DNA from 3 places in the Pseudochelatococcus lubricantis genome. Region 3 is predicted to be linked to each of the others. Evidence: predicted binding sites of a transcription regulator. Region 3 holds the regulator's gene; each other region holds the start of a gene.

Region 1 (10,646 bases), on a different contig from region 3:
CGAGCAGGCGGCGCGTATCTGGCAGGCAGGAGAGGCACATCTTATATTGTATGGCGTCGGCTTCCCCGATGACCGCCAGCACGCGGCCGATGGCCGGATGGGCGGCGAAGGCGCCGAGCGTGTGGGCGAGGACCGGCGCATCGCCCAGCGTCCGGTATTGCTTGGGCACGCCTGCCCCCGCGCGCTCGCCCCTCCCTGCTGCGACGACGATGGCGGCGATATCGGACATTCCTTGCGACCTGTCTTGCGGATGCGGGTTGAGCCGGGCTCTGCCGGCCATGACAGGTCTGATAGGACAGCCCGGCCGCGCTGGCAATGGCGGCCCGCGTGTTGAATGGAAGTGTTGAAATATGTTGCGTCGGCGGCCAAATGGCTGTTTTCCTGCTCCGCGATGACAAAATGGGACAATGATCAGGCGTTGGCTTCGCCCGTGCTCCGCCTGGGGCCGGTGGCGATTGCCGGACGCGCCTTTCTGGCGCCGATGTCGGGCATCACCGACGTCGGCATGCGCCGGCTTGCGCGCCGTTTCGGCGCCTCGCTCGTGGTGTCGGAGATGGTGGCGAGCGACGATCTCGCTTGCGGCGACGCCGAGGCGCGCACCCGCGCGGAGGGCGAGGGAGTGACGCCGCATGTGGTGCAGCTCGCCGGCTGCGATCCGGGCTGGATGGCCGAGGGCGCGCGCGTGGCGGAGGCGGCGGGTGCGCACGTCATCGACATCAATATGGGATGCCCGGCCAAGCGCGTCACCGGCGGCTGGTCCGGCTCGGCATTGATGCGAGACCTCGACCATGCGTTGCGGCTCGTCGAAGCCACGGTTGCGGCCGTTTCCGTGCCGGTGACGCTCAAGATGCGGCTCGGCTGGGACGAAGCGTCGCTGAACGCGCCGGAACTCGCGCGCCGCGCGGCGGCGTCAGGCGTGCGGATGGTCACCGTGCATGGGCGCACGCGCCAGCAGTTCTACAAGGGGCAGGCCGACTGGCGGGCCGTGCGGGCGGTTCGCGAGGCCGTGCCGGACCTGCCGCTCGTCGTGAACGGCGATATCGCCTCGACGGCCGACGCCCGCGACGCTCTCGAAGCCTCCGGCGCCGACGCGGTGATGGTGGGCCGCGCCGCGCTCGGGCGGCCGTGGTGCGTGGGGCAGATCGCCCGGGCGCTGGAAGGCGGAGACGCTGCGCCGCCGGCGCGCGGCGAACGGCTCGCCGGGGCGATCGAGCATTACGAGGCGCTGCTCGCCACCTATGGCCTCAAGGTCGGCGTGCGCCATGCGCGAAAGCATCTCGCTGCCTATGCGGACGACGCGCTGGGACAGGCCGCGCCGTGCGCGCGGACGCGGGAGATGCGCGCGCGGCTCGTGGTCAGCGAGGCGCCGGCCGAGGTCATCCAACTGTTGCGGAAGCTTTACACAGATGTCGATACATCCCTCGCCGCATGAGGAGGCGGGCATCCTTGCCATTCTGCCGCTGCCCGTGCTGGTGGTGGGGGCGGACGACCGCCTTGCCTATGCGAACTCCGCGGCCGAAACCTTCTTCGGCGTCAGCCTGCCCGTGCTGCGCCGCCAGCGCCTGTGCGATCTGGTGCCCTTCGGCTCGCCCGCGCTGGCAATGGTGGAGGAGGTGCGCGAGCGCGGCGCCGGCATCACCGGCTACCGGGTGGAGCTGGCCCTGACCCGCACGCAGGAGGAACGCATCGTCGACATCTACGCCGCCCCGCGCGGAAGCGGCGAGGACGGCGAGACCGATGCCGTGGTGCTGTTGCTGCAGGAACGGACAAATGCCGAAAAAATGGGCAGGCAGCTGACGCATCGGACGGCAGCGCGCTCATTGACAGCGCTCGGCGCGATACTGGCGCATGAAATCAAGAATCCGTTGTCGGGAATCCGCGGTGCCGCGCAACTGCTGGAAACGGCGGTGCCGGCCGAGGACCGGCCGCTCACGCGCCTGATCTGCGACGAGACCGACCGCATCGTGAAGCTCGTCGAGCGCATGGAAACGCTGGGCGAGGGCCGCCCGCTGGCGCGCGCGCCGGTCAACATCCACGATGTGCTCGACCACGTGGTGCGCCTGGCGCATTCCGGCTTCGCCCGCCATGTCAGGATCGTGCAGAACTACGATCCCTCGCTGCCGCCCGTGGACGGCAACCGCGACCAGCTCATCCAGGTGTTTCTCAATCTGGTCAAGAACGCGGCGGAAGCCATCGGCGAGGGCGCGGAAGACGGCGAAATCGTGCTCACCACGGCTTTCCGTCCCGGTGTGCAAATGCAGGTCGCGGGGCAGGAGCGGGTACGGCTGCCGCTGGAGATCAGTGTGCGCGACAACGGCCCTGGCGTGCCCGCGGACATGCTGCCGAACCTGTTCGATCCTTTTGTGACGACGAAGACAGGCGGAACTGGCCTCGGCCTTGCATTGGTTGCCAAGATTGTGGGCGAGCACGGCGGCATTATCGAATGCGACAGCGCCGCGCATCGCACCACGTTTCGGGTGCTGTTGCCCGTCGTGACCCTGCGTGACGGACGCGAGGCCACGGCAGCGCGGTGATGCCAATGTCGTGACGGCAGCGTCATGGCGGCAGGCGCAGGGCCAATGCGTAGTTTGAACGGGGAGCCATATGGGTCGCGGAACCATTCTCGTAGCGGATGACGACGCTTCCATCCGCACAGTCCTGAGCCAGGCGCTCACGCGCGCCGGCTATGACATCCGCACGACCGGCCATGCGGGAACCTTGTGGAACTGGGTGTCGCAGGGCGAAGGCGATCTCGTCGTCACCGACGTCGTCATGCCGGACGAGAACGCCTTCGATCTGCTGCCGCGCATCCGCAAGCTGCGGCCGGATTTGCCGGTCATCGTCATGAGCGCGCAGAACACCTTCATGACCGCGATTCGCGCCTCCGAGCGCGGAGCCTACGAATATCTGCCCAAGCCTTTCGACCTGAAGGAACTCATCACCATCGTCGGCCGGGCGCTGTCGCGCCCCCGCGGCATCGGCATCGCGCTGGGCGAGGAGGTGGAGGAGATCCCGCTCATCGGCCGTTCGCCGGCCATGCAGGATATCTATCGCGCCATGGCGCGCCTGATGTCGACCGACCTCACGGTGATGATTCTGGGCGAATCGGGGACGGGCAAGGAACTTGTCGCGCGTGCCCTGCACGACTACGGCAAGCGCCGCAACGGCCCGTTCGTGGCCGTTAACATGGCGGCGATCCCGCGCGATCTCATCGAATCGGAACTCTTCGGCCACGAGAAAGGCGCCTTCACCGGCGCGCATGCTCGCTCGCCGGGGCGTTTCGAGCAGGCGGAAGGCGGCACGCTGTTTCTGGACGAGATCGGCGACATGCCGATGGAGGCGCAGACCCGGCTGCTGCGTGTGCTGCAGCAGGGCGAATACGCCACCGTCGGCGGCAAGGCGCCGATCCGCACCAATGTCCGCATCATCGCCGCCACCCACAAGGACCTGCGCCAGTCCATCGAGCAGGGGCAGTTCCGCGAGGACCTGTTCTTCCGCCTCAACGTCGTGCCGCTGCGCCTGCCGCCGCTGCGCGAGCGCGCGGAGGACGTGCCGGACCTCGTGCGTCACTTTCTCTCCCGCGCCACCCGCGAGGGGCTCGCCCCCAAGCAGATCGACGCCGCGGCGATGGACAGGCTCAAGCGCTATCGCTGGCCGGGCAATGTGCGCGAACTTGAGAACCTCGTCCGTCGTCTCACCGCGCTCTACACGCAGGAGACCATCACGGCGCCGATCATCGACGCGGAACTCGATGTCGCGCCCGCGCCTGCGCCCGCTCCGGCGGAGGGCGTGGTGCAGGAGCACGATCCGCTCGACCTGTCGGGCGCCGTGGAGCGTTATCTCAAGCGATACTTCGATTCGCTCGGGGGCGCGCTGCCGCCGCCGGGCCTCTATCACCGCGTGCTGCGCGAGGTGGAGGCGCCCCTGCTCGGCGCGGTGCTCAGTGCCACCAACGGCAACCAGATTCGCGCGGCGGAACTGCTGGGCGTGAACCGCAACACGCTGCGCAAGAAGATTCGCGATCTTGACCTGCCCATCATCCGGCAGACGGCGCGTTGAGGCATCGGGTGGGAGAACGCGCACCTTTTTCAGAAGGATGACGCGCGAATAAAGACAAGGCGAGGCGGGGCGCTGCGGCGGTCTCCCGCGTCCGTTCGGGTATCACGGGAAGTAAGGAAACTGTATCCGGCTTTTCCAGACGGCGTTTCAGCCCGCCATCACGGGTCGCCGCACGGCTGCGCCGCCAAGGTGGTCAAGGCCAGGAAAACTGTCACAATCAGGAAGGGGAGAGTGTCACAAACAAAGGCTAACGTTCTGAATCTACGTTGATTCAATAAATAACGTCAAAGCTTTGAATGGCGGGAGTGACGGGGCTCGAACCCGCGACCTCCGGCGTGACAGGCCGGCGCTCTAACCAACTGAGCTACACCCCCGAGGCAGCTCACGTAGGTGAACTGCTGCGGTGGTTGTGACTTAAAGGCAGCGCCGTCGGGTGTCAAGCATTCTTCATAAAGAAACGATCCGGCCGGGATACCTGTGAATAAGTCTGCCGGCAAATTTTTATCGGCGGAGCCGGAGAGCGTGCAAGAGACCGGAGCGGACGCCCCCAGCCGGCCGGGGAAGGAGCATGCCCCGGCGGCGTCACGGCAAATCGGCAGGGGGCGCGGGCGCGGTCCTCAGATCTTCAGGGTGCGGTTTTCCTCGCGTCCGAAACCCTTGATTTCCAGGCGGTCGGAGTAGACTTCCACGATCGCGAAGGCGGTGGTCGTCGGCGTGTCGACCATGCCTTTGAAGTTCAGGAAGTGCTTCCCGTTGCGCTCGCCGTAATTGCCGGCGTGGTTGTGGCCGTTGAAATAGGCGACGACATTGCCGGAATTGCTGACAAGGTCGACGACGCGGTCGGCATCCCAGAGGTTGTGTTCGTTGGCCGGATAGACCGGATAGTGGTTGAGCACGATAACCTTCTCGTTGGCCGCGCTGGCCTTCCCGATGGTGTCCTGCAGCCACTGGAACTGCGTGTCGCTGAGCGAGCCGTTCCACGACTGGGCGTTCGCCGCGCCCTGCGCCTTGAGTTCGGCGAGGCGCTTGTCGGCAAGCTCGCGGCGCGGGTCGCCCTTCGGCGGCGCGAACGTGCTGACGTCATTGCCGTCAAGCACGATGAAGCGATAGCCACCGCCGGCGAAGTCGTAATACGCGGACGGCATGCCGACGGTGCGGACGACGGACTGCAGGTAATCCCCCGCGACGTCGAAATCGTGGTTGCCGAGCAGGAAGAGCTTTTCGTGCTTCAGCTTGTCATAAAGAGGCAGAATCGCCGAGAAGCTCTCCCAGTGACGATCGATGATATCGCCAAGGGTAACGACGAACTTGAGATCCTCACCGTTGAGGGTCTCGATGGCCTCGCTCAGTTTCCACAGGCTGTTCGCGTAGAAGCGGGTTTTTGAGGCATTGGGCGGGACCGGCGCGTACTGCGGATCGGCTACGACGCCAAAGCGGAACAGCGGTCCTCCGGACTGCGCGGCGGAGGAGGAGACGCTGAAACCGGCGAAGGGGGTCAAAAGGGCGGCTGCACTGCTCATCGTGATGACTTTGCGACGTGTAATCATGTTGGTAACTCCAGTCGGTTGTTGTCAACTGACCTCACTGGACTAGAACTTGTGAATTACACGGCGGTGACGCGCCGGCGTCGCGGCACGATTCCAGCCGCCCGCGGCATCGTCCGCACGCGCGGCAAAATCTTAAACGTCCGGTGTGCTTGCGGATCATGAGAGTGTCATTTATCGATCAATATACTGGCTCTCATCATGCAGAATCGGACATAAAATGTCGCTTTCCGACCGCGCCACGCCATTATCCATGCCGCCTTCCCTGACATGGTCTGCAACAGAATGCTCGCTTTATCGGCCCGGGGAGCGATTCGATTCGTGGCGTCTGTCGTGGGTGGCGGAAGAGGCGCGCCCGTCCGATCTCGCCGCCGTGGCGTCCTCCTCTGAAGCGCTGCGCCTCGTGTTCACGGCGTCGAAGACACGACGGGTGCCGGTGGGCGTGATCGGCCCGCGTGAGGCCTCCGACGCCGAGTACAAGCTGGCCGAGGCGGTCGGCCGCGCGCTCGGCGAACACGGCCTGCAGCTGCTCTGCGGCGGCAAGAGCGGCGTGATGGAGGCGGCCTGCAAGGGGAATCTCGAAGCGGGCGGCCTGCCCATCGGCCTCCTGCCCGATACCGAATGGCGGGAGAGCAATCCCTATGTCGCCATCCCCATCGCGACAGGCATCGGCCCCGTGCGCAATGCCATTCTGGCGCGCGCCAGCACGGTGCTCGTGGCAATCGGCGGCGGCTACGGCACCTTGACGGAAATGGCCTATGGCCTGCATTTTGATCGTCCAGTACTGGCGTTGGGCGATGCGCCCTTCGTCGAAGGGATTCTCGCCTGTGAGACGCCCGGCGACGTTATCGCGCACATCGCGCGCCATCTGCTGGACAACGCGCCGCGCGCAGCCTGAACGGCCCGGCAGGCCGAGCAGCCTGTAATGAATACGTCATGAAAGCATCGTCAAATTCGTATATGTAAGTTTTCGATCAATGTATATCCGGGGCGGTTCGTCGTGCCACAGCAATGCCTGACCGCCTGATCTTTTTTTCTGGTAGTTCCGGATAAAAAGGCGCGTCATACTTTTCTCGGAATGGTCTTGGCGGAGGCGATGCTTTGGGGCTGGTGACGCTTCTCTATCTGGTGTTTCTGGCCGCGCCCATCGCCCTGCTGCTCGTCGGCTCGGTGGGCGAGACATGGACGAACACCCTGCTGCCGAGCGGCTTCACCGGCCGCTGGTATGCGGAATTGCTGGCCGATCCGAGCTTTCGCCGCGCCTTTTTCGTCAGCCTGAAGGTCGTGGCGCTGGTGTGCGTGCTGAATGCGCTGATCGGCCTGCCGCTCGCCTATGCCATCCATGCGGCGGCGCGGCGCGGGGTGCGGCTTGCCGCCCGTCTCGTGTCGCTGTTGCCGATTGCCGTGCCTGAGCTGGTGCTGGGCTTCGGCTTCGTGCTGGTGTTTTCCTCGGATACGCTGCCATGGCTCGGCACGTTCTGGATCGTGGTCGCCGGCCATCTGGTGCTCACGCTGCCCTATACGGTCAATGCGCTGGTGGCGGACATGCAGCAGCTCGGCCTGCCCGCGCTGGAGCAGGCTGCGGCAGGACTTGGCGCGCCTTTCGGCTCGCGCTTCCTCGACATCGTGCTGCCGCTCCTCGCCACCAGCCTGACATCGGCGATGCTGACGGTGGCGGCGCTGTCGATCGGCGAATTCCAGCTGTCGAACCTCGTCTCGGGCTTCCTGTCGCGCACCTATCCGGTGGTGCTGCTGCAGGCGTTTTACGGCGCCACCGGCTTTGCCTGCGCCGCTACCGTGGTATTGCTCGTGCTTGCCGTGCTCGCCGCGCTGGCGACGGCGCTGACGGGACGGGCGGGCGGCTCCATGCGGGGGGCGACGTAGCATGAGCATCGAGTTCAGGGCGGTTTCCTATACCTATCCGGGCACCCGCATCGGCGTGTCGGATATCGATCTCGCCATCGCGGACGGGGAACTGCTCGCGATCATCGGCGCGTCGGGGTCGGGCAAATCCACGCTGCTCAAGCTGCTCGCCGGCTTCCTCGTGCCCGACAGCGGGCGGATCCTGGTGGATGGCAAGGATGTGACCGGCCTGAAGCCGGAGGACCGGCAGCTTGGCATCGTGTTCCAGAACTATGCGTTGTTTCCGCACATGAGCGCGGCGCAGAACGTCGCCTATCCGCTCAAGATGCGCGGCATCGGCCGGCCGCAGCGGCTGGAACAGGCGCGCGCGGCGCTGGTGCGCGTCGGGCTCGGCGATTTCACCGAACGACGGCCCGCGACGCTGTCGGGCGGGCAGCAACAGCGGGTGGCGCTGGCGCGCGCGCTCGTGTTCTCCCCGCGCGCCCTGCTGCTCGACGAGCCGCTGTCGGCGCTCGATGCGGCGCTGCGCGTCGGCATGCGCGACGAAATCCTGAAGGTGCAGCGCCAGGCTGACATCGCCACCCTGCACGTCACGCACGATCAGGAAGAGGCGCTGTCGCTCGGCGACCGCGTCGCGGTGATCGCGGGCGGACGCATCGCGCAGGTGGCGCCGCCGCGCGAGCTTTACGAGCGGCCGGCGACGCGCGCTGTCGCCGCCTTCGTGGGCGAGGCCAACCTGTGGCAGGGGCGCATCGCCGCGCCCGGCCGCGTGGCCCTCGCGAACCTCGATCTCGCCGCGGACACGGAGGGCTTCGCCCCGGGCGATGTCGTGACCGTGATGGTGCGTCCGGAGCGGATCGGCCCGGCGCCTGCAAGCGGCATCAACGTCTTCACCGGCGCGGTTGCGACCGACCGGTACCTCGGCCCCACCCGCCGCGTCGACTTCGCCGTCGACGGGGTGAACGTGAGGCTGCATACCCACGTTCGGGAGGCATTCTCGGCCATCTCGATCCCGCCGGACGCGATCCGGCTTCTGCCTGCGGATTGACCGCATACTGAAGAGGAACGGAAGATGAAGAACTGGCTGCTCGGAGCCCTGCTGGCCGCTCCGCTTGCTCTGGCCGCGCCCGCCCAGGCGTTTGAAGGCCCCGAACTCTACAAAGGCGAAAAGGCGCTCTATGAGGCCGCGCAGAAGGAAGGCATCGTCGTCTCCTTCGACACCGGCCCGACGTGGGCGAACTGGGCGGCGCAGTTCAAGGCGTTCCAGAAGCGCTACCCGGGCATCGAACTCGTGTACAACGACATCGGCTCGGCCACGACCGTGGTGACGCTCGACAAGTCGCGCAACCGCCCGCAGGCCGATACCGCCTATTACTTCGCGGCTTCGGCGCTGGACGCGGCGGCCAAGGGCCTCGTCGCCGACTTCAAGCCCGTGAACTTCGAGAAGCTGCCCGAGCAGTTCCGCCATCCGGAAGGCCAGTGGTTCACCATCCACACGCTGAACGTGGCTTTCCTCGTCAACAAGAAGCTCGTCAAGGACGTGCCGGAAAGCTGGGCCGACCTGCTGAAGCCCGAATACAAGAACAGCATCGTCTACCAGGACCCGCGCTCCACGGGCCAGGGCCAGGTGATCGCGTTCGCCGCGGCCTTCGCCAACGGCGGCGACGAGGACAACGTGCAGCCGGGCATCGACTATCTCGGCAAGCTGGCGAAGTCCGGCAACGTGCTGCGCAACGTCGGCACCACGCCTTACGCGCAGTTCGTCAAGGGCGAAATCCCGATCTGGATCGGCTACGAGAACGACGGCCTGAAGGCGAAGCACATCGACGGCCTCGGCGACGACATCGCTGTCGTCATCCCCAAGGAGGCTTCCGCCGCCGCGCCCTACGCGATCAGCCTCGTCAAGAACGGCCCCAACCCGAACGCCGGCAAGCTGTGGCTGAACTTCATCACGACCGACTTCGGCCAGGGCATCTTCGCCGAGGGCTTCGTGCGTCCTTCCGTTCCCGGCATCAAGCTGCCCGACAGCGTCGCTGACAAGCTGCCTTCCGCGCCGCAGATCCGCCCGCTCGACATCGCCAAGGCCACGGCCAAGAAGGCCGAGATCGACGCCGGCTGGGCGAAGGCCGTGCTCGGCCAGTAATTCCGGTCCATCCTGCCCGGCGCTCCGGCGCCGGGCAAACTCCGGGAACCCCGATGCCGCGACATATCGCCGCCCTGTTTTTCCTGCCCGGCACGCTCGTTTTCGTGCTGTTCTTCGCGCTGCCCGCGACCTCCATCCTGCTGGAGGCGGTGTCGGATGCGGGGAGCGCCGTGGCGCGGGTGTTCGCGGACCCGGTGTTCTGGAACGGCGTGCGCGGCAGCCTGCTGATCGGCACGATCGCGCCTTTCGTTTCCCTCGTGGTCGGCGTGATGGTGGCGATTGCGCTGTCGCGCCTCGCGCCGCGCCTGCGCACGGCGACGCTCGTCGCCATCACGCTGCCGTTGACCTTCTCCGGCCTGATCATTGCCTATGGCTTCATCCTCGTGTTCGGCCGCAGCGGTTTCGTGACGCTGCTGCTCGCGGAACTCGGCTTCGACCCCGCTGTCGTCGGGCAATTCATCTATTCGGTGTTCGGCCTCGGCCTGGCCTATTCCTACTATCTGATCCCGCGCGTGGTGCTGGTCGTGCTGCCGGCGATCATGAATTTCGACGCCACGCAGATCGCGGCCGCGCGCTCCATGGGCGCCTCCCGCCTGCGGGCGCTGGCGGGCATCATGCTGCCGCAGATCGCCCCCAGCCTCGCCGCCGCCTATGCCCTGACCGCCTCGGTGGCGATCGGCGCCTATGGCACCGCGCTCGCGCTGGTCGGCACGCAGGTGAACATCCTGCCGCTCGTCCTCTACAGCAAGATTTCGGAAACCGGCACCGATATGCCGGCCGCCGCCGTGATCTCCATCGTGCTGATGGCTATCTGCTCGGCCGTCATCGCGCTGGCGGAACTCATGCTCGGCCGTCGGTAGTCCGCCGGTGACAGCCGCCGGGAGCGTGGCATTGCTTCCCCTGTGCCGTGATTGAGATTTGCCATCGCGATTGTTTCCATCGACGGGGCGTCACCGTCCGCCAGCGCGGCCGTCCACATGAAAATGCGGGTGCTGATCTACCGCCAGGCCGCTGCATTACAGGGCGGATTCGCCACA
Region 2 (10,646 bases), on a different contig from region 3:
TGGGCGCAGGGCGGAAACGGGGATTGCGGCGGGGCGCGCGTGGACGTAAAAACGCTGCCTGCGATTTTTTCGCCGCGAGGCGGCGAAGTCTCCAGTCGGGGTTCCGGATAACAATGAACGTTCTTTCCATCCAGTCTCATGTCGCCTACGGCCATGTCGGAAATGCGGCGGCCGTCTTCCCCATGCAGCGGCTCGGCGTCGATGTCTGGTCCATACACACGGTGCAGTTCTCCAACCACACGGGCTATGGTTCGTGGAAGGGGCGGGTGTTCGACGGCCACTCGATCGAGGAACTGGTCGACGGCATCAGCGAGCGCGGCGTGCTCGGCTCCTGCGACGGCGTGCTGTCGGGCTACATGGGCTCCGCCGACATCGGCAGCGCCATCCTCGCCACAGTCGCGCGCGTGCGCGAGGCCAATCCGGCCGCGCTCTACTGTTGCGACCCTGTGATCGGCGACGTCGGGCGCGGCGTCTTCGTGCGGCCGGGCATCGAGGAGTTCATGCGCGACCACGCGGTGCCGGCGGCGGATATCATCACGCCCAACCATTTCGAACTCGAACTGCTGGCCGGGCGCGCCGCCCCCACGCTGACGGAGGCGCGCGCCGCCATCGACAGCCTGCACGCGCGGGGGCCGAAGGTCGTGCTCGTCACTTCCGTGATCACCGAGGACACGCCCGCCGACTGTCTCGACCTGCTTGCCTCCAACGGCGGCGGCCTCCACAGGGTGCGCACGCCGCGCCTGCCGATCACCGTCAACGGCGGCGGCGATGTCACAGCAGCGTTGTTCTTCGTGCATTACCTGAAAAGCAGGTCGGCGGTGGTGGCGCTGGAAGCGGCGGCATCCTCCATGCACGGCCTGCTGCGCAAGACGGTGGAACTCGGCGGACGCGAGATCCGGCTGATCGAGGCGCAGGAAGAATTCGTCGCGCCCTCCGTCCGCTTCACGGCGGAACGGGTGTGACGCCAGCACAGGAGCCGGACGGCGTGGAGATCGTTTCCCTTCAGCATATCGATGCGGCCATCGAGCGGGAGCCGTGGGGCTGGGCGCAGGAGAACCGCGCGCGCATTGCCGAGAACTGGGCGCGGCGCCTGCGGGAGAAGCCGGCCCTGTTCAACGGCATCGTGCTGGTCTGCACCCGCCGCGCCGTCACTGACGGCGTGTTCGCCGCACGCTTTCGCGAGGCCGATTACGCGAGTTTCCTCGCCATGCAGGACTTCGGCTTTCCGGAGCCCGGCGTGGGCAACTGCTTCGGGCTCGCGGCCCTGCGCTCCGCGGACGGCGCCTTCGTGATGGGCGAGATGGCGGCGCACACGGCGAACGGCGGCAAGGTATATTTCCCCGGTGGAAGCCTCGATCGCACGGATGTGCGCCCGGACGGCAGCATCGATGTCGCGGGAAGCGTCGCGCGCGAGCTGCTGGAGGAAACGGGCCTCGGCCCCGATGCCGTGACCTTCGACACCGGCTGGACGGCGGTGCTTGACGGGCCGCGCACCGCGCTGCTGCGGGAAGCCCGCTCGCCGCTGCCCGCCAGCGCGCTCAAGGCGCGCATCGACGATTTCCTGGCGCGGGAGACGGAGCCCGAGCTATCGGGCGTGCGCCTCGTACGCACGGCGGCGGACATCGATACCGCCGCGATGCCCGCCTACATCGTGCGCTTCGTCACGGAACGGCTTGCCCGGGCGGCGTGAGGGCCACGCCATCCGGGCCGGCATGGACGGTCAGACGGGATAGCCGAACTGGCGCTTGGTAGCGCGCAGCGACGCGATGGCGGCCGCGTCGTTGCCAGCTACGCAGGTGGAGGCGGCGCTGGCGATCTGCGGCGCGATCCGGTCATAGACGGACTGGCTGAGGAAGCCCGTGCGCACGTCCCTGTCGATCAGGTTGCGGTAGGCGATGATCGGCGCGCCGCAGGAATGCTTCGACAATTCGGCCGTGTTGAGCGGCGCGGCATAGACGGTGCCGTCCAGCGCATCGGGCTTCACGGGCGCGTTCATGGCCGTGTTGCAGGACGCCGTGGCCAGCGCGGCGACGAGGGCGCCGGCGAGTGCGGCGCGCGTCCCGATGCGGGACGGAACGGATGCGGTGAAAGTCACGGAAACCTCCCGGGGAAACAAGGCCGGAAGCGATCCCGTCCGGCCGGCGCGCGATCCCTAAAAGCGGATGCCGCTTCTCGGGAAAGTCAAGCTTGGACAAAGAAATGGACCGGGACGGCGATTTAGTGAAAGCCCGTCCCGATCCAGCGCAAGATCGTCAAAATGGCCGGTCCCGTCAACCGCGGTACGCCGGCCGCGTCACGGGTCGCAGGTGACGGCGACTGCCGGCCCGCGCGACGACGTGCCTTCCCGGGCGACAGTCTTCATTCCGGAAGCGTGGTGATAGCCCTGCGCGGCGCACCAGGCGTTGGCGACCTGAATGGCGCACGCGCCGCCGTGGGAGAGGCAGTCGGCGACGCCGTAGCCATCGTTGGCGGGCAGCACGAAGGTGGGGCTGTCCAGCTTGCCGGTGCTGGCGAGGGCAGGCCCGGCCGTGGCGGCCGTGGGCAGGGCAAGGAGAGACGCAAACCCGGACAGGAGAAGAACGCGAATCATGGTCATCTATCGCACTCGAAGGCTGGCATGCAGCGCACACTGGCAGGGGAGAATGAATAAAGATTGAAGGTGTGCCGGTTTCGAGGGGACGTATGCCCCATTCGCGGCGCGCAGGGAAGGGGGCTTGCCGGGAAACAGGTGTGTGCCGGTGGAATACGCACGTCCCGTCACCCCGGATCGCCGCCGTCCGTGGTCAGGTAGCGCCCGTCCGCCGTCTTCCGGAGAAAACGCTCGATGCGGTAGCTGACGGCGTAATACGACAGGAAATGGTCCCAGCGATCCCTGTGGATATGCTTGCAGTCGTCGGTGAGGGAGAAGAACGCCTGGTAGTCGCTGTCCGTCACCACGAGCGGCGGGCGCGCGTGCGACACCAGCGCATAGCTCGCGATCAGCGTCGCGGTGCGGCGGTTGCCCTCGATGAAGAGCTGCGGCGCGCTGGTGATGTGCAGGAAGATGCCCGCCGCCAGCGCCTCCGGAGCGCTTGAGCGGTGCCGCCGCAGCCATTCGATCCGCTCGCCGATGCCGCCGATGGAATCGTCGTAGAAGCGCCGCTCCGTCTGCTCGATATGGTCGCGGAATTGCTCCCGGCGCCCGGGCGTGGTGCCGCACAGGACGAGGTGGTTGAGTTCGAGCCAGTGGCTGGAGCAGCCGTAGTCGAACAGGTTGACGCCGGTGCGCAGCAGGTCGTTGACATGGGCATAGCCGCTGATCATGCGGCGCACGACATCGTCGGACAGCGGCTCCTTGTCGTCGAAGACGTGCATGTCCGGCTTGGCCGATGCCGTCATCAGATGCGCCAGTGCAACCTCGACTTCCTGCAGGTTCATCACCAGCCTCACCCATGTCCTCCCGCGCCGCGCGAGCAGCCGTATCGTTGTTCTTCAGCCTGAATTGTCCCGCATGCGATACGTGCCGGAAGCCGGAGAGTCGATACCGCTTTCGGGAAAGGTCATGCTTGCCCAGAGCGCTTTCCGATCAAATGGAATCGTCTGATCGATCGGAACTCGCTCAAAATAAGGAATCGAGAATCTGTCATGTTTCAACGTAAACGGGACAGATTCTAAAGGATCGGACCGGGATGGCGTTTCAGCGGAAACCCGTCCCGATCCGGTGTTTTGTTATCGCGGCCTGCGACGGCGTCCGCTCAGTTCAGCGTCCCGAGGATCGCCTGCGCGCGGGTCACGACCGGCGCCGGCAGCGGGATGTAGCCGAGCTTGTCGGCGAAGGACTGGCCGTCCGTCAGTCCCCAGCCCACGAAGCGCTTCAGCCCGGCGGCGACCTGCTGGTCCTTGTTGGCCTTGCGAAGCAGCACCCAGCTGTAGGACACGATCGGATAGACCGCGTCGCCCGCGGGATCGGGAATGAGCTGGCGGCCGTCCTCGGGCATGGCGTCCAGGGCCGAGGCGAGAGCCGCCGCGCCCGAGGAGCCGTCCGCGCGGATGAACTGCCCGGCCTTGTTCTCGACGAGCGCGGAGCGCAGGTTGAGGCGGGCGGCAAAGGAATACTCGACGTAGCCGATCGAATATTCCGCGATGGCGATGCGCCCCGCCACGGCTTCGCTGCCGGAGACGATCTGGGCGTTGGCCGGCCAGGCGATGCTGGTGCCGACCTCTTTCCACGTATCGCTCACCTTCGCCAGATGGTTGGTGAGGGAGAACGTCGTGCCGCTCGAGTCCCGTCGGGCGACGAGGGCGATGTTGCGCTCGGGCAGGTTGGCGTCCGGATTGGCCGCGCGGATGAGCGGGTCGTCCCAGCGTGTGATCTGGCCGCTCAGGACACCGACGAGCGCCTGGCGGCTCAGCCGCAGGTCGCCGGTGAAGCCGGGGATGTTGTAGGCGAGAACGACCATACCGGCCGTCGTCGGCACATGCAGCACGCCTTCGGCGACGCTGGCGACTTCCTTCTCCGACATCGGACGTTCGGTCGCGCCGAAAGCGACGGTGCCCTGCGTGAACCGCCGGATACCCTCGCCGCTGCCGACCGCGTCGTAGGTGACGGTGATGTCGGCGTTGGCACGGTTGAACGTCTCGATCCATTCCTTGTAGAGGTTGGCGGGGAAGGTCGCCCCCGCCCCGTTGAGTTCAACGGCCTTCGCCCCTTCGGCGAGACAGACGAACATTGCAAGCGCCGCGAGAGGCAGCGTCCTGTCGAGACCTGCGCGCTCCATGATCCATCTCCTTAGCTGAACTGGCCGGAAACGTATTCGCGCGTCAGTTGCTCGCGAGGATGGTCGAACAGCTCCTTCGTCGGGCCCTTTTCCACGAGGTAGCCGGTGCGACCGCCCTTGGAGACGTCGACGGAGAAGAACGCCGTGATGTCGGCCACGCGCTGGGCCTGCTGCATGTTGTGGGTCACGATGGCGACGCTGTAGTCCTGCTTCAGCTCAAGCATCAGCTCTTCCACGATGCGCGTCGCGATCGGGTCGAGCGCCGAGCAGGGCTCGTCCATCAGCAGCACGGTCGGCTCGATGGCGATGGCGCGGGCGATGCACAGGCGCTGCTGCTGGCCGCCGGAGAGGGCGAGGCCGTTCTGCTTCAGCTTGTCCTTCACCTCGTTCCACAGGCCGGCGCGGCGCAGCGAACGCTCCACCTGCTCGTCCATGTTGCCCTTGTAGCGGTTGAGGCGCAGGCCGAAGGCGACGTTCTCGTAGATGCTCATGGAGAACGGGTTCGGCTGCTGGAACACCATGCCGATGTGGCGGCGCACCGACACGGGGTCGATGTCCTTGGCGTAGATGTCCTGCCCCATGAAATCGACCCGGCCTTCGAGGCGGAAGATCGGGATGAGGTCGTTCATGCGGTTGAGGCTGCGCAGCACCGTGGACTTGCCGCAGCCCGAGGGGCCGATGAAGCCGGTGATCTTGCCTTTCTCAACGCCGATGACGCTGTCGCGCACGGCCAGAAAGTCACCGTAGTAGATTTTGTCGATCGCCGCCGAGATCGCGTACTGAGGGGCGTTGGCGCCTGCGGTCGTGGCGGCAGCGGCGGACGGGGTGGACAGATTCGTGGTCATGGGCCTACTCCGACGGCAACGTTAGACTTTCCGGTTTCCGAAGAGCCGGCTGAGGATGTTGAAGACGAGAACGATCAGCACCAGCACGAGCGATGCGGACCAGGCGAGCTGGATCTGGTTCGGGAAAGGCATGCCCGAGAAGTTGTAGATCAGGATCGACAGCGAGGCGGTCGGCTCGACCAGGCTCTCCAGCCAGAAGTTGCTGAACAGCGCGGTGAACAGCAGCGGCGCGGATTCACCGGCCGCGGAGGCGATGCCGAGCATGATGCCGGTCATGATGCCGGGCAGCGCGGTCGGCAGCACCACCTTCCAGACGGTCTGCGTCGTGGTGCAGCCGATGCCCACGGCCGCGTCCTTCATGCGCTGGGGCACCATGCGGATGGCCTGCTCGGAGGTCAGCAGGACGGTGGGCAACATGCCGATGGCCAGCGCGACACCGCCGGCGAGCGCCGAGAAGGTGCCCATGGCCTGCACCAGTGCGCCGAAGACGAACACACCGACGAGGATGGAGGGGAAGCCGGTCAGCACCTTGCCGACGAAGCGGACCGTCTCGGACAGCTTGCTGTCGGGCGAGATCGCGCCGAGGTAGATGCCGCCCAGGATGCCGATCGGGATGGAGATCAGCGAACCGATGCCCACCATCACCAGCGTGCCGATGATGGCGTTGCCGAAGCCGCCGCCCGGCATGAAGCCGGCGGGCGGGAGCTGCGTGAACAGATCGAAGCTCAGCCGCGCGCCGCCCTGCGAGATGAGCATGTAGAGCACGGAGAACAGCGGCACCGAGGCGATGATGGCGATGAGCCAAACGGAAAGCGTGAGGAGGTAGCTGCGCAGGTTACGCGGCTCGGCGAACGAGCGGCGCATGCTGGGCACCGCTTTCGCGGCGGCTGCCTGCGAGAAATCGGCTGTCGTCATGGTCATGGATGCCCCCTCAGCTGGTCTGTTGCTTGGACGCGAAGGACATGATGATCGTGCCCGCGACGTTCACGATGAAGGTGATGAAGAGCAGGGTCAGCGCCGCGAACATCAGCGCCTCGCGCTCGATCTGCCCCGCCTCCGGGAAGGTCGACGCCAGCAGCGAGGCCAGCGTGTTGGCGGGCGAGAACAGCGACAGGCTGATCTGGTTCGCGTTGCCGATGATCATGGCGAGCGCCATCGTTTCACCGAGGGCGCGGCCGAAGCCGAGCACGAGCGAGGCGAAGATGCCGTTGGCGGCGGTGGGGACCATGACCTTCAGGATCGCTTCCCAGCGCGTGGTGCCCATGCCGTAGGCGGCTTCCTTCACCTTGTAGGGGATGAGGCGGAAGGCGTCCTGCGAGATGGCGGCCACCGTCGGCAGCACCATGATGGCCAGCACGATCACGGCCGGCGCCATGCCGGGGCCGCCGAACGACGTGCTGAAGAGCGGAATGAAGCCGAGATATTCGTGCAGCCAGTTCGCCACCGGCCGGATTGCGGGGATGACGACGAAGATACCCCACAGACCGTAAACGACGCTGGGGATGGCGGCCAGCATCTCGACGATGGTGCGGAACACCTGCGCGAGCGCCGGCGGCAGGAAGTCCTGCGTCAGGAAGATGGAGATCGCGACACCGAAGAAGCCGGCGATGATGAGTGCAAGGATGGAGCTGTAAAGCGTACCCCAGATTTCGGCCAGGATGCCGAACTCGTTGCGCCCCGGCGCCCAGACGGCGCTCGTGAGGAAGCTGAGGCCATGCTTGGAGATCGCGGGAAGCGCCTCGGCGCCGATCACGATCAGAACCGCGACCAGCAGCACGATCGTGCCGACGCCGCTGGCACGTGCCAGCCACTTGAAGCCGCGGTCGGTGGCATATTCGGCACCGGAGGGATTTTGCGAAATGGATTTCTCGGACAGTGAGGTAGGCTTGAGCTGAGCCATCTTGCGTCACCTTGTTGCTGAAAGATCGGCCACGAACCACCCGCAGTGCACAGCCCGTCGTGCAGTTGCGGCACTGTCGCGGATAGGCCGGCCACCCCGGAAAGTGGCCGGCGCTTTTCGCTCCCGGATGCGAAATCCGGGAGCTGTCCGTTACGCCGTCATCCGCTTACTGGATGTTGGCGGACTCTGCGATGACGCGCTCGACGACGATCTTCGGCAGCGGGATGTAGCCGAGTTCGGAAGCCATCGTCTGACCGTCGGTCGCAGCCCACTTGACGAAGTCGCGCAGCGCGGCGGCGATCTGCTCGTTGCCGTGCTTCTTGTAGAACAGCAGCCAGGTGAAGGTGGCGATCGGGTAGGCCTTGGGATCGGTCGGGTCCGTGATCCAGATGCGCAGGTCGTCGCCCGAGAAGTCGGCGCTGGCGAGCGCGGCCTGGCCGGCTTCGTCACCCGCCTTCACGAAGTTGCCCGACTTGTTTTCGAGCAGCGCGAAGGGCGTGTTGGAGAGACGGGCGAAGCCGTACTCGATGTAGCCGATGGCGCCGGGCGTCTGCATGACGGTGGCGGTGATGCCGTCGTTACGCGGCGCGCCGATGAAGTTCGGCAGGCTCGGCCACTGCACGGTGGTGCCGAAGCCCAGCTTGGTCTTGAAAGGCTCGCTGATGGCGGACAGGTGCTGCGTGAACACGAAGGTCGTGCCCGAGCTGTCCGAACGGCGGACGACCGTGATGGTCTGATCGGGGAGCGTCACGCCGGGGTTGGCGGCGACGATGCGCGGATCGTTCCAGCGGTTGACGTCACCCGTGAAGATCAGCGGGTAGACCTCGCGCGGGAGCTTCAGCTCCTTGACGCCCGGCAGGTTGTAGGCCAGCACGACCTCACCGGCCGTGAGCGGGAGGACCACGACGCCGCCGTCGATCTGAGCCTTCTCCTCGTCGGAGATGGCCGCGTCGCTGCCCGCGAAGTCCACCAGGCGCTGGATGAACGAGCGCACGCCGGCGCCGCTGCCCGTGGACTGATAGTCGATGCGCACGCCGGGCGTGATCTGGCTGTACTTCTGGAACCAAGCAGAATAGAGCGGGAACGGGAAGCTCGCGCCGGCACCGCTGATCCGGACGTTCTGCGCGAACGCCGGGCCACCGGCCACGAACAGACCGATCAGCGCGGCAAGCACGTAGCGGAGAAAGGTGGATTTCATGGTCAACTCTCCAATCAGGTTGTCGCTGATTAATGGTCATGAGTTCGCGACAGATTAATAACAAAAGGCAGCAAAATGCCGGCGCGAAATATTAAATCGTTAGGAATCAACGGAGTTCAACCAAGGGTTTGTCAACTAACCTGTATTCGCAGGGGCTGTAAATAAAATTACGCCTGTTGATTATCTGTCACACCTGCCGGAGCGGCCTGTATTGCCAGACTGCCCGGCGAGGCGGCGCGGTCGCGGCGGATTTTTCGGGACGGAACCCGTCAAGAAATTGTATCAGACGCGCTTTATGAGTGGGCCGCCGCTTCGTCCCGCCCGGCGGGAGGCGGCCGACGGCAACAGTCATTCATGAGGCGGAACCATGCTGATCGATGAATTGAGGCGCGCATCCCAAGGTGAGGCGGAGCCTCTCGAACGTCTCAACGAACTGCTCAAGGGTGACGCCGGGGCCGACCTCGCCGCCGTGAGCCAGCTATCGCCCGCCGAGGCGGCGCGGCTCATCCTGCTGCTGAAGCCCAGGCGCGCCCGCGTGCTGCTGCGGCTGCTGCCGGACGCGCCGGGCCTCGCCACGCTTGAGGAACTCGACCCCGACATCCGCAAGTACCTGCTCGACGCCGAGGGCGAGCAGCGCGTCGCCCGGATCGCCGCGAAGCTGCCAATCGCCGATGCCGCCGACTTTCTGGTCGATGCGCCGGAGCATCTCGTCGAGGCCGCGCTCGCCGCTCACCCGCAGGCGGAGGCGCTGCGCGCTGCGATCACCCATATCGACGGGACGGCGGGCGCCGTCATGCGCCGCCGCCTCGTCGCCGTGCCGCAGGACTGGACGGTGGGCCAGGCCATCGATGAGATCCGCCAGCGTGCCGATGTCATCGACCGCCTCTATGCCGTCTACGTCACCAACGGCGGCCGCCAGCTCGTCGGCTATCTGAAGGTCCGCGATCTGGTGCTGCACCCGACGGACGCGACCGTCGGCTCCATCATGCGCTCCGACATCGTTACCGTCGCGGCCGACACCGACCGCGAGGAAGCGGCCCGCATCGCCGAGCGAGAGCACCTGCCGGTGCTGCCCGTCGTCGACGCGAACGGGGCGCTGGTCGGCATCATCACCGCCACCGAACTGCGCGAGATCGACCGCGAGGAGGTGGAGGAGGACATGAAGCTGATGGCCGGCGTCGCCGCCGACGCCAGCGCCATGGACGGCCCGCTCCGCATCGTGCCGCGTCGGCTGCCGTGGCTTTCCGCCGGCCTCATCGGGTCGAGCATCGCGGCGCTGGTCGTGGGCTCCTACGAGGATGCGCTGACGGAGGCCGCCATTCTGGCGAGCCTGATCCCCATCGTCATGTCGCTTGCCGGCAACGCGGGCATCCAGTCGTCGACGATCACCGTGCAGGCGCTGGCGTCGAATGCGCTGTGGGTCGGCGACATCTGGGGGCGCGTGTTGCGCGAGCTGGGCGGCGCGCTGCTCAACGGCGCGATCGTCGGCCTCATCATCGGCACGGGCATCATGATCCTGTCCGGCTTCCTCGGCATCGATCGGCCGTTCATGCTGGCGATCACGGCGCTGCTCTCGCTACTTGTCGTCACGGTTCAGGCGTCTGTCATCGGCTCGCTCGTTCCCCTCGCACTGAAGCGCCTGCGGCTCGACCCCGCCGTCGCGACCGGCGTCTTCATCACGACGTCCAACGACGTCGTCGGCGTGCTGATCTTCTTCATCATCGCGACGACCATCTATATCTGAGCGCAGCCGGCGGTAGCCGCTCTTGACGGACCCGCGCCGAAAGGGCAAATAACCGTTTCATGACAGGGATGGCTATCATTTGCGCGTCATCGGCGCTTTGCTGCTAGCGGAATACGCTGGCCGGGGCCGTCCTGTCTTGATGAGATCGGCGCGTCATCCCGGCGGGAATGGGGGAACGACGCATGCCTTCGGCGCAGGACAA
Region 3 (10,646 bases):
GGACAAGGCGCAGTCCGCCGCTGCCCTGAAGTTCTTCGACTGGGCCTACGAGAAGGGCGCTTCGATTGCCGAGGAACTGTCCTACATTCCGCTGCCCAAGAGCGTGACCGACCAGATCCGCGCTGTCTGGGCGGCTGAAGTCAAGAACAAGTAAGCGGCCTCGTCCGCAGGCTGAACGGGGGGCGCCATGCGGGTGCCCCCCGACCTTCCCCGCTGCGGCGCCTCATACCCGCGCAGGCAGTTTGCGAATGGCGCGTTTTCGCCTGCCTGCCGCATCTGCGACTGCCCCATGGCGGCGGGTTGAAAAGGGGTCCCTTCGCACACAGGCAGAGAACTCATGGCCGACGTTGCTATAAAAGACATATCCCGCGGCAACGATGCAGCGGTGAACAGATCGCAGGCCCTGAACAAATTCAGGCAGAACGACACGTTATTCTTCCACCTGACGCGGTCGGCGGCGCTTCTCGTGCTGGCGCTTCTTTTCGCCATCGTGCTGTCGCTGATCTACGGTGCGTGGCCGGCGCTCAGCCATTTCGGCCTCAACTTCTTCGTATCGCAGACGTGGGACGCCAACGCAGAGGAATTCGGCGCGCTCGCCACGATCTACGGCACCCTGGTGACATCGCTGATCGCCATGCTGATCGCTGTTCCCGTGGGTCTCGGCATCGCGGTGTTCCTGACGGAGCTGTGCCCGATGCGGCTGCGCCGCCCGATCGGCATCGCGGTCGAGCTGCTGGCCGGTATTCCCTCGATCATCTACGGTATCTGGGGCTTCTTCGTGTTCGCCCCCTTCCTGCAGCAGACGCTGCAGCCTTTCCTGATCACGTTGTTCGGCCCGGTTCCGGTGCTGAACGCGGTCTTCGCCGGCCCTCCCTACGGCCTCGGCACGCTGACGGCCGGCCTCATCCTGGCGATCATGGTGCTGCCGTTCATCGCCTCGGTGTCGCGCGACGTGTTCGAGACGGTTCCCCCGGTGATGAAGGAAGCGGCCTACGGCATCGGCTGCACCACCTGGGAAGTTGTCCGCAACGTGGTCATTCCCCACACCCGCGCCGGCCTCGTCGGCGGCGTCATGCTGGCGCTGGGGCGCGCGCTGGGCGAGACGATGGCGGTGACCTTCGTCATCGGTAACGCCAAGCAGATTTCCGCGTCGATCCTGCAGCCCGGCACCACGATCTCGGCGACCATCGCGCTCGAATACGCCGAGGCGTCCGAAGGCCTTTACCGCTCCTCGCTGGTGGCGCTCGGCCTCATCCTGTTCATCATCAGCTTCATCGTGCTGGCGGTCGCTCGCCTCATGCTGGCGCGTCTCAACAAGCTGGGGGCCTGATCATGGTATCGTATGCCGCGCGCAAGCGCAAAAACAGCATCACCATGGGCCTCTGCACGGCGGCTGCGCTGTTCGGCATCATGTGGTTGCTGCTCATCCTGGTCGTGCTGGTCTGGGAAGGTTTCTCCGGCCTGTCGCTGGCCGTGTTCACGGAAATCACGCCGAGCATGGGCTCCGTCGGGGGCGGCCTGCTCAACGCCATCATCGGCTCGATCATGATGACGGTGGTCGCTGTGCTCGTCGGCGCGCCGCTTGGCGTCCTCGCCGGAACCTACATGGCGGAATACGGCCGCTATAATAAGCTCACGAATGTCGTGCGCTTCATCAACGATATCCTGCTCTCGGCGCCGTCGATCGTCATCGGCCTGTTCATCTACGAAGTGCTGGTCGCGCCCTTCGGCGGCTTCTCGGGTTGGGCGGGCGCCGCGGCGCTGGCGGTGATCGTCATTCCGGTCGTCGTGCGCACGACGGAAGACATGCTGCTGCTGGTGCCCGGCCAGCTGCGCGAGGCGGCCACGGCCCTCGGCCTGCCGCGCTCGATCGTGATCAAGCAGGTTGCCTACAAGGCGGCGATCACGGGCATCGTCACCGGCGTGCTGCTGGCGGTGGCGCGCGTGAGCGGCGAGACGGCACCGCTGCTGTTCACGGCGCTGAGCAACAACTTCCTGAGCCTGGACATGGGCCAGCCGATCGCGAGCTTGCCGGTCGTGATCTACAACTTCACCAAGACGCCTGACGAGAACATGCAGCAGCTTGCGTGGACGGGCGCCCTGCTTATCACCTTCACGGTTCTTGCGATGAGCATTTCGGCTCGCGCTCTTTCGACGAGGAAGAAGAAATGACCACCCAGAGCGCCACGCAACCGGTGCCCCCGGCAATCCCCGCCGGCCCGCTCACCGAAAAGGTTTCGGTCCGCAATCTCAAGTTCTACTACGGCAACTCGCTGGCGCTGAAGGGCATCAACCTGCCGCTGTACGACCGGATCGTCACCGCGTTCATCGGCCCGTCGGGCTGCGGCAAGTCCACGCTGCTGCGCGTGCTGAACCGCATGTACGATCTCTACCCCGGCCAGCGGGCCGAGGGTGAGGTGCTTGTCGACGGTCAGAACGTGCTCAACCCCGGCCAGGACCTCAACGCCCTGCGCGCCAAGGTCGGCATGGTGTTCCAGAAGCCGACGCCGTTCCCGATGTCGATCTACGACAACATCGCTTTCGGCGTGCGCCTCTACGAGAGCCTGAACAAGGCGGAGATGGATGAGCGGGTCGAGTCCTCGCTGCGCCGCGCCGCTATCTGGGACGAGGTCAAGGACAAGCTGGGCGCCTCCGGCCAAAGCCTCTCGGGCGGCCAGCAGCAGCGTCTGTGCATCGCGCGTACCGTCGCCGTGAAGCCTGAGGTCATCCTGTTCGACGAACCCTGTTCGGCGCTCGACCCGATCTCGACCTCGAAGGTCGAGGAGCTGATCGACGAGCTGAAGGAAGACTACACGATCGCCATCGTGACGCATAACATGCAGCAGGCAGCGCGCGTGTCGCAGTTCACGGCGTTCATGTATCTCGGCGAACTGGTGGAATTCGCGGAAACGACGAAGATCTTCACCGCGCCGCAGGACAAGCGCACGCAGGACTATATCACGGGCCGCTTCGGCTGATGCGCAGACAGATACGGGCGGCGCGTCGCGCTGCCCGTGCTGCCTCCAAACAGGGATACTGGTGATGGCCGAACATATTGTAACTTCATTCGACGCCGATCTCGAACTCCTGCGCAGCAGGATCGCCGAGATGGGGGGCATTGCCGAGAAGCAGCTTGACGACTCCACCCGCGCGCTCGTGCGTCGTGACGTCGCTCTTGCTCAGCAGGTCATCGATGCGGACTCGCGTCTCGACAGCCTGCAGCGCGAGATCGAGGAACTCGCGGTCGCGACGATCGCCCGTCGTCAGCCGGTCGCGGTTGACCTGCGCGACATCATCTCCGCCATCCGCGTGGCGGGCGATGTGGAGCGTATCGGCGATCTGGCGAAGAACACGGCGAAGCGCGTGCTGGCAATCAGCTCCGAACTGCAGCCCGCCAAGATCGTCGGCGGCGTGCAGCACATGAGCGATCTGGTGCAGGAGCAGCTCAAGGACGTCCTCGACGCCTACGCCCAGCGCGATGAGAAGAAGGCGCTCGAAGTGTGGAACCGCGACGACCGCATCGACGCGCTCTACAACTCCGTCTTCCGCGAACTGCTTACCTACATGATGGAAGACACGCGCAACATCACGTTCTGCACGCACCTGCTGTTCCTCGCCAAGAACATCGAGCGTATCGGCGATCACACCACCAACATCGCCGAGACGATCTACTTCCTGACGACCGGCGAAACGCTGGCGGGCGAGCGTCCGAAGGGCGACACCACGAGCTTCGCCACCACGCCTGCGGTGTGATGGACGTGCAATGCCGGGGTGCCTGCGCGGCGGGGTCACTAGAGCGGTTTGCATTCAAGTCAATCCATAGAATCGAATGCAAGTTGCGATAAAATGTAGAATTTAGAGCGCACGCCCTGATTTCATCAGAGCGTGCGCTCTAGGCCGGATTTGTTGGAGGGCAGCGCTGATGAAGGGCTTCCTCCGGCATGAAGGAATGGATCGGGCGTACAGGAAAATCTGGACGTCTCAAGCGATGCGCTGATCGTTCCGGCACGTCGGGAACGCTTTCGGACTGCGGTCCGAAAGTTCTTGCTGTCGTGCGCGGCGTCATCCCATGCCAGCGGCCAAGTCCGGGAGGCGCCATGCCGGCGCTACCGGTCTCTTCGACGGGTCTCATGCGGGTCTTGTTCAAGCGCCGCACGAACCCGACCACTTCTCGACGAGTCGCGCTCTTCGGGAAACGGCGTTACCGGACAGGGTGCATTGCGCGTCGGCGCCCGTTCGCACGGCTTTGCCCACCAAGGCAGTGTAGCCCGAGCGCGTGAAGTTTCGATGTCTCGCACTTGCTGCGGGCGATACCACGAGGACCTCATGGTAGGACCACGCATTCTCATCGTGGAGGACGAGGAGCCGCTCGCGCTGCTTCTTCGCTACAACCTCGAAGCCGAGGGCTATTCCGTCGACAGCGTGGGACGCGGTGACGAGGCGGAAATCAGGCTGAGGGAGCAGGTTCCCGATCTCGTCCTGCTCGACTGGATGTTGCCCGGCCTCTCCGGCATCGAGCTGTGCCGGCGCGTGCGCGCGCGCGGCGACACCGAGCGCCTGCCGATCATCATGCTCACGGCGCGCGGCGACGAGGGCGAGCGGGTGCGGGGCCTCGCCACCGGCGCGGATGATTACGTCGTCAAGCCCTTCTCGGTGCCGGAACTGCTGGCGCGCGTGCGCGCGCTGCTGCGCAGGACCAAGCCCGGGCACGTGGCGACGCTGCTGCTGGCCGGCGATATCGAACTTGACCGCGAGACGCGGCGCGTGCGCCGCAGCGGCCGCGAGCTGCATCTGGGGCCGACCGAGTTCAAACTGCTAGAATTCCTGATGCAGAGCCCGGGCCGTGTCTTCACCCGCGAGCAGTTGCTCGACGGCGTCTGGGGGCACGATGTCTATATCGACGAGCGGACCGTGGATGTGCATGTCGGGCGTCTGCGCAAGGCCATCAACCGCGCCCGCAGTCCGGATCCGATCCGCACCGTGCGTGGCGCAGGATATGCGTTTGACGAAACCTTTGCGCGCAGCGAATAGCTGACATGCACAAATCGGGTGATCCGCTTATCCCTGCGTGCATATGCCGCAGGCGCCGCGTGTCATTGACAGTTCTCCAGCAAAAAGGCCGCCGGGAAGACCGGCGGCCTTGTCATATCGAATGCATCCATGCGGAATGCCGCGCCGCCGCTCAGGCCCGTTTGCGGTCGCGGCGACGGTCGAGCACCGGCTGGTAGGCGATGCTGGCGTGGTGCGTGCAGTAGGGCATGCCCGTCACCGCACGCGCGCCGCAGAAGCGGAAATTCGGGGAGGTCGGATCGCCGACCGGCCAGCGGCACATGTATTCGCGCAGATCCATGATCGTGACACGCTCGGACATCGGCACGACAACGTTCTCCCGCACTACGGGCACGATGTCCGTCGCGAGGGTTGCCGCCGGCATGTCATCGGGCTCCGCGGCGAGCGCCGCCGTCGCGAGGGCGGCGTTGCCGAAGGTCGATGCCAACGGCTGCGGGACCGGCGCGGGCGCGGCGACCGAAGGGGCCTGGCGGGGGGCGGAAACGACAGGCGCAGCCGGGGCCGGCGCCTTTCGCGGCGGACGGGGCGTCTGGGCGGCAGGGGCCTTCGCACGGCCCGACAGACCCAGACGATGAACCTTGCCGATCACCGCATTGCGACTGACGCCGCCGATCTCCGTTGCGATCTGGCTGGCGCTCAGGCCATCGCTCCAGAGTTTGCGCAACTGCTCGACACGTTCGTCAGTCCAGGTATTGCCGGGATCGCTCATTACTCATGCTCCATCATGCCGCGTCTCGCGCGGAATCCTTCAAGTCGCCGGCAAGTGACCTGTTGCCGGGCGCAACGTTCGCCTCATGGGAAACGCTGGAAGGAACAGCCGGACGATATTTCGTGGCTCTCAAGCGGGAAACTACTATATGCCGTGACTCTCCGGCAAGAGTCGTGCTTGCACAAGCATGCATTTTCCCACAGGAGAGATTGTAAACGAACTCTTGATGCCATGAAAAATGCTGTGAATGCCGGCAATTTCAAGGCCGTGTGACAAAATTCTTCACGCCGGCGGCTGCGGCTTCATGTCCTGCTGCCTCCGGGCCGGCTCCGGCAGCCGGCAACACGAGCGCCAATCGGCTTCAGTTTGTGCTTGAATGTCTTTCGCACTGACAATAAGTTAAACAGGTTGCCGCCCCGTGGGGCGGCTTTTTCCGTTTCCCGTGGCGGAGCCATGCCCTGTTTGCATGGAACCCGGTCCCGGGATTTCGTGTGACGGCGGATGCTGCACATGGCCGGGCGCAGGTCGCGGCCGGCGCTGCCGCTGTCTTTCGTGCGCAGGCCGTGATCGCCTGCCTGCCCCTGGAGTATCTGCTGTGACGTCGCCACTTCTGCCGACCTATGCGCGGGCTGATGTAATCTTCGAGAAAGGTGAAGGTGTCTGGCTTGTGGCGCGCGACGGGCAGCGATATCTCGACCTCGGCTCGGGCATCGGCGTCAACGCGCTTGGCTACAGCCATCCCGCGCTGCTGGCGGCGCTCGCCGAGCAGGGCGGCAAGCTGTGGCACATCTCGAACCTGTTCCAGAACCCGCAGGCGGAGCGCCTTGCCGGGCGGCTCGTCGACGCGAGCTTCGCCGATACCGTGTTCTTCACCAACTCGGGGGCGGAGGCGCTCGAATGCGCCATCAAGACGGCGCGCAAGTATCACTCGGCCGACGGCCATCCGGAGCGCTACCGCATCATCACCTTCGAAGGCGCGTTCCACGGCCGCACGCTGGCGACTATCGCCGCCGGCGGCCAGCAGAAGTATCTTGAAGGTTTCGGGCCGAAGGTCGACGGCTTCGACCAGGTGCCCTTCGGCGACTGGCAGGCGCTCGCGGCGGCGATCGGCCCGCAGACCGGCGGCATCCTGATCGAGCCCGTGCAGGGCGAGGGCGGCATCCGCCCGGTTCCGCCGGCCGATTTGCGCCGCCTGCGCCAGATCGCCGACGACAACGGCCTGCTGCTGATCTTCGACGAGGTGCAATGCGGCGTCGGGCGCACGGGCAAGCTGTTCGCCCATGAATGGTCCGGGATCGCGCCCGACATCATGGCCATCGCCAAGGGCATCGGCGGCGGTTTCCCGCTGGGGGCGAGCCTGGCGACGCGCGAGGCTTCCAAGGGCATGACGCTTGGCACCCACGGCACGACCTTCGGCGGCAACCCCCTCGCCACGGCGGTGGGTAACGCGGTACTCGACGTGATCCTCGCGCCGGGCTTTCTGGAAAGCGTGCAGGAAAAGGCCGGGTTGTTCCGCCAGCGCCTCGCGGAGCTGAAGGACCGCTATCCGGATGTGATCGCCGACGTACGGGGCGAGGGGCTGATGCTCGGCCTCAAGCTGAAGGTGCTGAACACGGACTTCGTCAGGAAGGCACTGGCGCACCGGCTGGTGGTGATCGCGGCCGGCGACAACGTGGTGCGCCTGCTGCCGCCGCTGATCATCAGCGAGGCCGAAATTGCCGAGGCAGTGGCCGGCCTCGGCGCCGTGGCGGAGACGTTCGTGACGCACGCAGACGCAGAAAACGCAGACGAAAGACATGCAGGATGACCAAGGGTAACGGAGCGACGAAAAACCGGAAGGTGAGGCACTTTCTCGATCTGAGCGATTTCTCGGGTGACGAGGTGCGGGCAGTGCTCGACCTCGGCGCGGCGATCAAGGCGCGGCGCGTCCGGGGTAGCCGGCAGGCGAGCCGACCGCTCGACGGCAAGGTGCTGGCGATGATCTTCGACAAGCCCTCCACCCGCACGCGCGTCTCCTTCGATGTCGGCATCCGCGAACTCGGCGGCGAGCCCATCATGTTGACGGGCGCGGAAATGCAGCTCGGGCGCGGCGAGTCCATTCCGGATACGGCGCGCGTGCTGTCGCGCTTCGTCGACGCGATCATGATCCGCATTCTCGACCACGCGGCCATGCTGGAACTCGCGGAATACGCGACCGTGCCGGTGATCAACGGCCTTACCAAGCTGTCGCACCCCTGCCAGATCATGGCCGACCTGATGACCTTCGAGGAGCATCGCGGGCCGATCGGCGGTCGCACGGTCGCCTGGACGGGCGACGCCAACAATGTGCTGACGTCCTGGATTCACGCGGCTGTGAAGCTCGATTTCCGGATCGCGGTGGCGACGCCGCCCGATCTCGCACCGCGCGCGGACCTCGTCAAATGGGCGCGGGCCCAGGGGGGCAAGGTGGTCATCACGGACGATCCGTTCGAGGCGGTGAAGGGGGCGGATGCCGTCATCACGGATTGCTGGGTATCGATGGGCGACGACGATGAGCGCTATCGCCATAACCTGCTGCGGCCCTATCAGGTCAACGAGAAGCTGATGGCCGCCGCCAACAAGGACGCTGTCTTCATGCACTGCCTGCCCGCCCATCGCGGCGAGGAAGTGACGGATGCCGTGATGGATGGGCCGCAGTCGGTGGTGTTCGACGAGGCGGAGAACCGTCTGCATGCGCAGAAGGGCGTGCTGGCCTGGTGTCTGGGTGTCGACCTCGCGGACGGGGAGGCGGTGCCTTCCGGAGACGGGCGGCGATGAGCGCGGCGAGCAAGCAGACGGGCGCGCAGGGCGGCGTGCCCGCCGGTGCGCGCGAGGGGGCCGATGACAGCGTGCTGCCCTTCGCCGCGGAGGGGCTCGACGTGCGTGGGCGGACGGTCCGGCTTGGCCCGTCCATCGATCTCATCCTGTCGCGGCATGGCTATCCGCCGGTGGTGTCGCGCGTGCTGGGCGAAGCGGCGGCGTTGACCGTGCTGCTCGGCTCGGCGCTGAAGTTCCAGGGGCGGTTCCAGCTCCAGACGCGCTCGGACGGGCCGGTCAGCATGGTCGTGGTCGATTTCGACACGCCAGACCGGCTGCGCGCCTGCGCGACTTTCGATGCGGACAAGGTTGCGGCGGCGGAGGCAGCGGGCGAGACCGGCACCGGCGCGCTGCTGGGCCACGGCCATCTGGCGCTGACCATCGACCAGGGCGCCGAGATGTCGCGCTATCAAGGCATCGTGGCGATCGAGGGTGGCGGCTTCGAGGATGCGGCCCACACCTACTTCCGTCAGTCCGAGCAGATCCCCACGCGCGTGCGGCTGGCGGTCGGCGAGGAGATTTCGGGAGCGGGCGAGGCGCGCCATACGGCGTATCGCGCCGGCGGCCTGATGGTGCAATTCCTGCCACAGGGAGGCGAGGGTGCCGCCGCGCAGTCCGCCGGCGATGAGGGCGACGAGGTCGACGACCGCTGGCGGGAGGCGCACCTGCTGGTCGATACGGTGGAGGATCACGAACTGATCGACTCCACGGTGTCGAGCGAGCGGCTGTTGTACCGACTGTTCCACGAACGCGGCGTGCGGGTGTTCGAGGCGCAGGGTGTGCGGGAAGCGTGCCGCTGCGACCGGAGCCGCATTCTGGCGACGCTGACGCGCTTCGACGAGGACGACAGGCGCGCCATGGTAGGGGACGACGGGCGCATCGGCGTCACCTGCGAGTTCTGCTCGCGTCATTATGATATCGATCCGGCCGAGATCGGCCTCGAAAGCGGTTCGCAGGAAGGAAGCACACCATGAGCGACGACGTCATCGTCAAGGACAGCAACGGCACGCAGCTTTCGGACGGCGATTCCGTGACTCTGATCAAGGATCTCAAGGTCAAGGGAACCTCGGAGACGCTGAAGCGCGGCACGCTGGTGAAGAACATCCACCTTACCGGCAGTCCTGGCGAGATCGAGGCCAACACCAAGCAGGTGAAAGGGCTCGTGCTGAAGACGGAATTCGTCAAGAAGGCCTGATGTGCCGAGGCATCTAGGCCCGCGGTCTCTGTGCCGGCGTGGAGTGTCCGATTCAGCCTTCCGGGATCAGCAGGGCAATTGCTGTGCCGTGTGTCCGTCAGCGTCCGGCGACGGCAGGTGCGGATTGATGAAGCGCTCGCCGCGCACGAGTTCCGCTCCATTGCTCACGGCGACGCCGTATTCGAGATTTTCGGCGATGCGCCGTGCGCGTTCGAGAAAATGTTCGGCGGCGGCCGGCGGGCATACCTCGCGCGCCACGCTCTCGAACAACCGCAGCCAGTGGTCGAAATGGCGGGCGTCAACGGGCAGGTTCATGTGCTTCGGCATCGGCCGGCCGTGATAGCGCCCGCTCATCAGCGCGACCGACGACCAGAACAGGCGCATCTGTGCCAAATGGATGTCCCAGTCAGCCACATGGGTGTTGAAGACCGGGCCCAGGACGGCATCTTCCCGCACGCGCGCATAAAACGCATCGACAAGACGCGCGATCATCGCGTCGTCGATTCCCGTCGCGGCCATGATTTCCGCCACGATCTGCGCCCTGCGCTCTGCCACATCCTCCATACAACGCTTCCCTTTGAATGCGCCCCTGCCACTTGCATGGCTAACGATATACGCGAACGGCGGCGCGGCAAAGGTGTGGTGGTGTCGCAGCCCTTGTCGCGGCCTTCCGTCAGCATGGCGCAAGACGATCCGGCGGGACGCATCAGCCAGAATTGTTGACTTATGCTTCCGTTATGATAAAAAATAAAATACGCCATAAATCAAGGAGTTTATGAGCGGATTATGACTTTCTGGAAAGAGAGGTTAAGTTTCAGGAAATTATTGAATTGAACT

What was found. Region 3 encodes PhoB, which activates phosphate uptake and scavenging genes when phosphate is short. Its sites were predicted from a motif close to TGTCATNNANCTGTCAT; they were not measured.
Region 1: a site for PhoB is predicted at 5,662-5,678, ahead of ACFFJ7_RS14605 (TIGR00725 family protein). Genes of this name have one in related genera too.
Region 2: a site for PhoB is predicted at 8,747-8,763, ahead of pstS (phosphate ABC transporter substrate-binding protein PstS). Genes of this name have one in related genera too.

What each region holds. Positions count from the first base shown of each region.
Region 1 is NZ_JBHLXC010000007.1:216,325-226,970, forward strand. It holds gene ACFFJ7_RS14575 (bifunctional 2-C-methyl-D-erythritol 4-phosphate cytidylyltransferase/2-C-methyl-D-erythritol 2,4-cyclodiphosphate synthase) at 1-229, opposite strand, end outside; gene dusB (tRNA dihydrouridine synthase DusB) at 392-1,432, shown strand; gene ACFFJ7_RS14585 (two-component system sensor histidine kinase NtrB) at 1,407-2,534, shown strand; gene ntrC (nitrogen regulation protein NR(I)) at 2,605-4,059, shown strand; tRNA gene ACFFJ7_RS14595 (tRNA-Asp) at 4,357-4,433, opposite strand; gene ACFFJ7_RS14600 (metallophosphoesterase) at 4,677-5,606, opposite strand; gene ACFFJ7_RS14605 (TIGR00725 family protein) at 5,824-6,501, shown strand; gene ACFFJ7_RS14610 (ABC transporter permease) at 6,714-7,487, shown strand; gene ACFFJ7_RS14615 (ABC transporter ATP-binding protein) at 7,489-8,514, shown strand; gene ACFFJ7_RS14620 (extracellular solute-binding protein) at 8,539-9,609, shown strand; gene ACFFJ7_RS14625 (ABC transporter permease) at 9,663-10,469, shown strand.
Region 2 is NZ_JBHLXC010000024.1:176,545-187,190, reverse strand. It holds gene pdxY (pyridoxal kinase PdxY) at 114-962, shown strand; gene ACFFJ7_RS20045 (NUDIX hydrolase) at 959-1,690, shown strand; gene ACFFJ7_RS20040 (hypothetical protein) at 1,721-2,095, opposite strand; gene ACFFJ7_RS20035 (hypothetical protein) at 2,294-2,596, opposite strand; gene ACFFJ7_RS20030 (hypothetical protein) at 2,758-3,429, opposite strand; gene pstS (phosphate ABC transporter substrate-binding protein PstS) at 3,735-4,757, opposite strand; gene pstB (phosphate ABC transporter ATP-binding protein PstB) at 4,769-5,602, opposite strand; gene pstA (phosphate ABC transporter permease PstA) at 5,624-6,523, opposite strand; gene pstC (phosphate ABC transporter permease subunit PstC) at 6,534-7,502, opposite strand; gene pstS (phosphate ABC transporter substrate-binding protein PstS) at 7,669-8,700, opposite strand; gene mgtE (magnesium transporter) at 9,068-10,444, shown strand.
Region 3 is NZ_JBHLXC010000005.1:5,908-16,553, forward strand. It holds gene pstS (phosphate ABC transporter substrate-binding protein PstS) at 1-154, shown strand, start outside; gene pstC (phosphate ABC transporter permease subunit PstC) at 338-1,330, shown strand; gene pstA (phosphate ABC transporter permease PstA) at 1,333-2,172, shown strand; gene pstB (phosphate ABC transporter ATP-binding protein PstB) at 2,169-2,978, shown strand; gene phoU (phosphate signaling complex protein PhoU) at 3,043-3,753, shown strand; gene phoB (phosphate regulon transcriptional regulator PhoB) at 4,327-5,031, shown strand; gene ACFFJ7_RS10775 (GcrA family cell cycle regulator) at 5,183-5,779, opposite strand; gene ACFFJ7_RS10780 (aspartate aminotransferase family protein) at 6,375-7,586, shown strand; gene argF (ornithine carbamoyltransferase) at 7,583-8,575, shown strand; gene ACFFJ7_RS10790 (Hsp33 family molecular chaperone) at 8,572-9,588, shown strand; gene ACFFJ7_RS10795 (alkylphosphonate utilization protein) at 9,585-9,809, shown strand; gene ACFFJ7_RS10800 (group III truncated hemoglobin) at 9,876-10,373, opposite strand.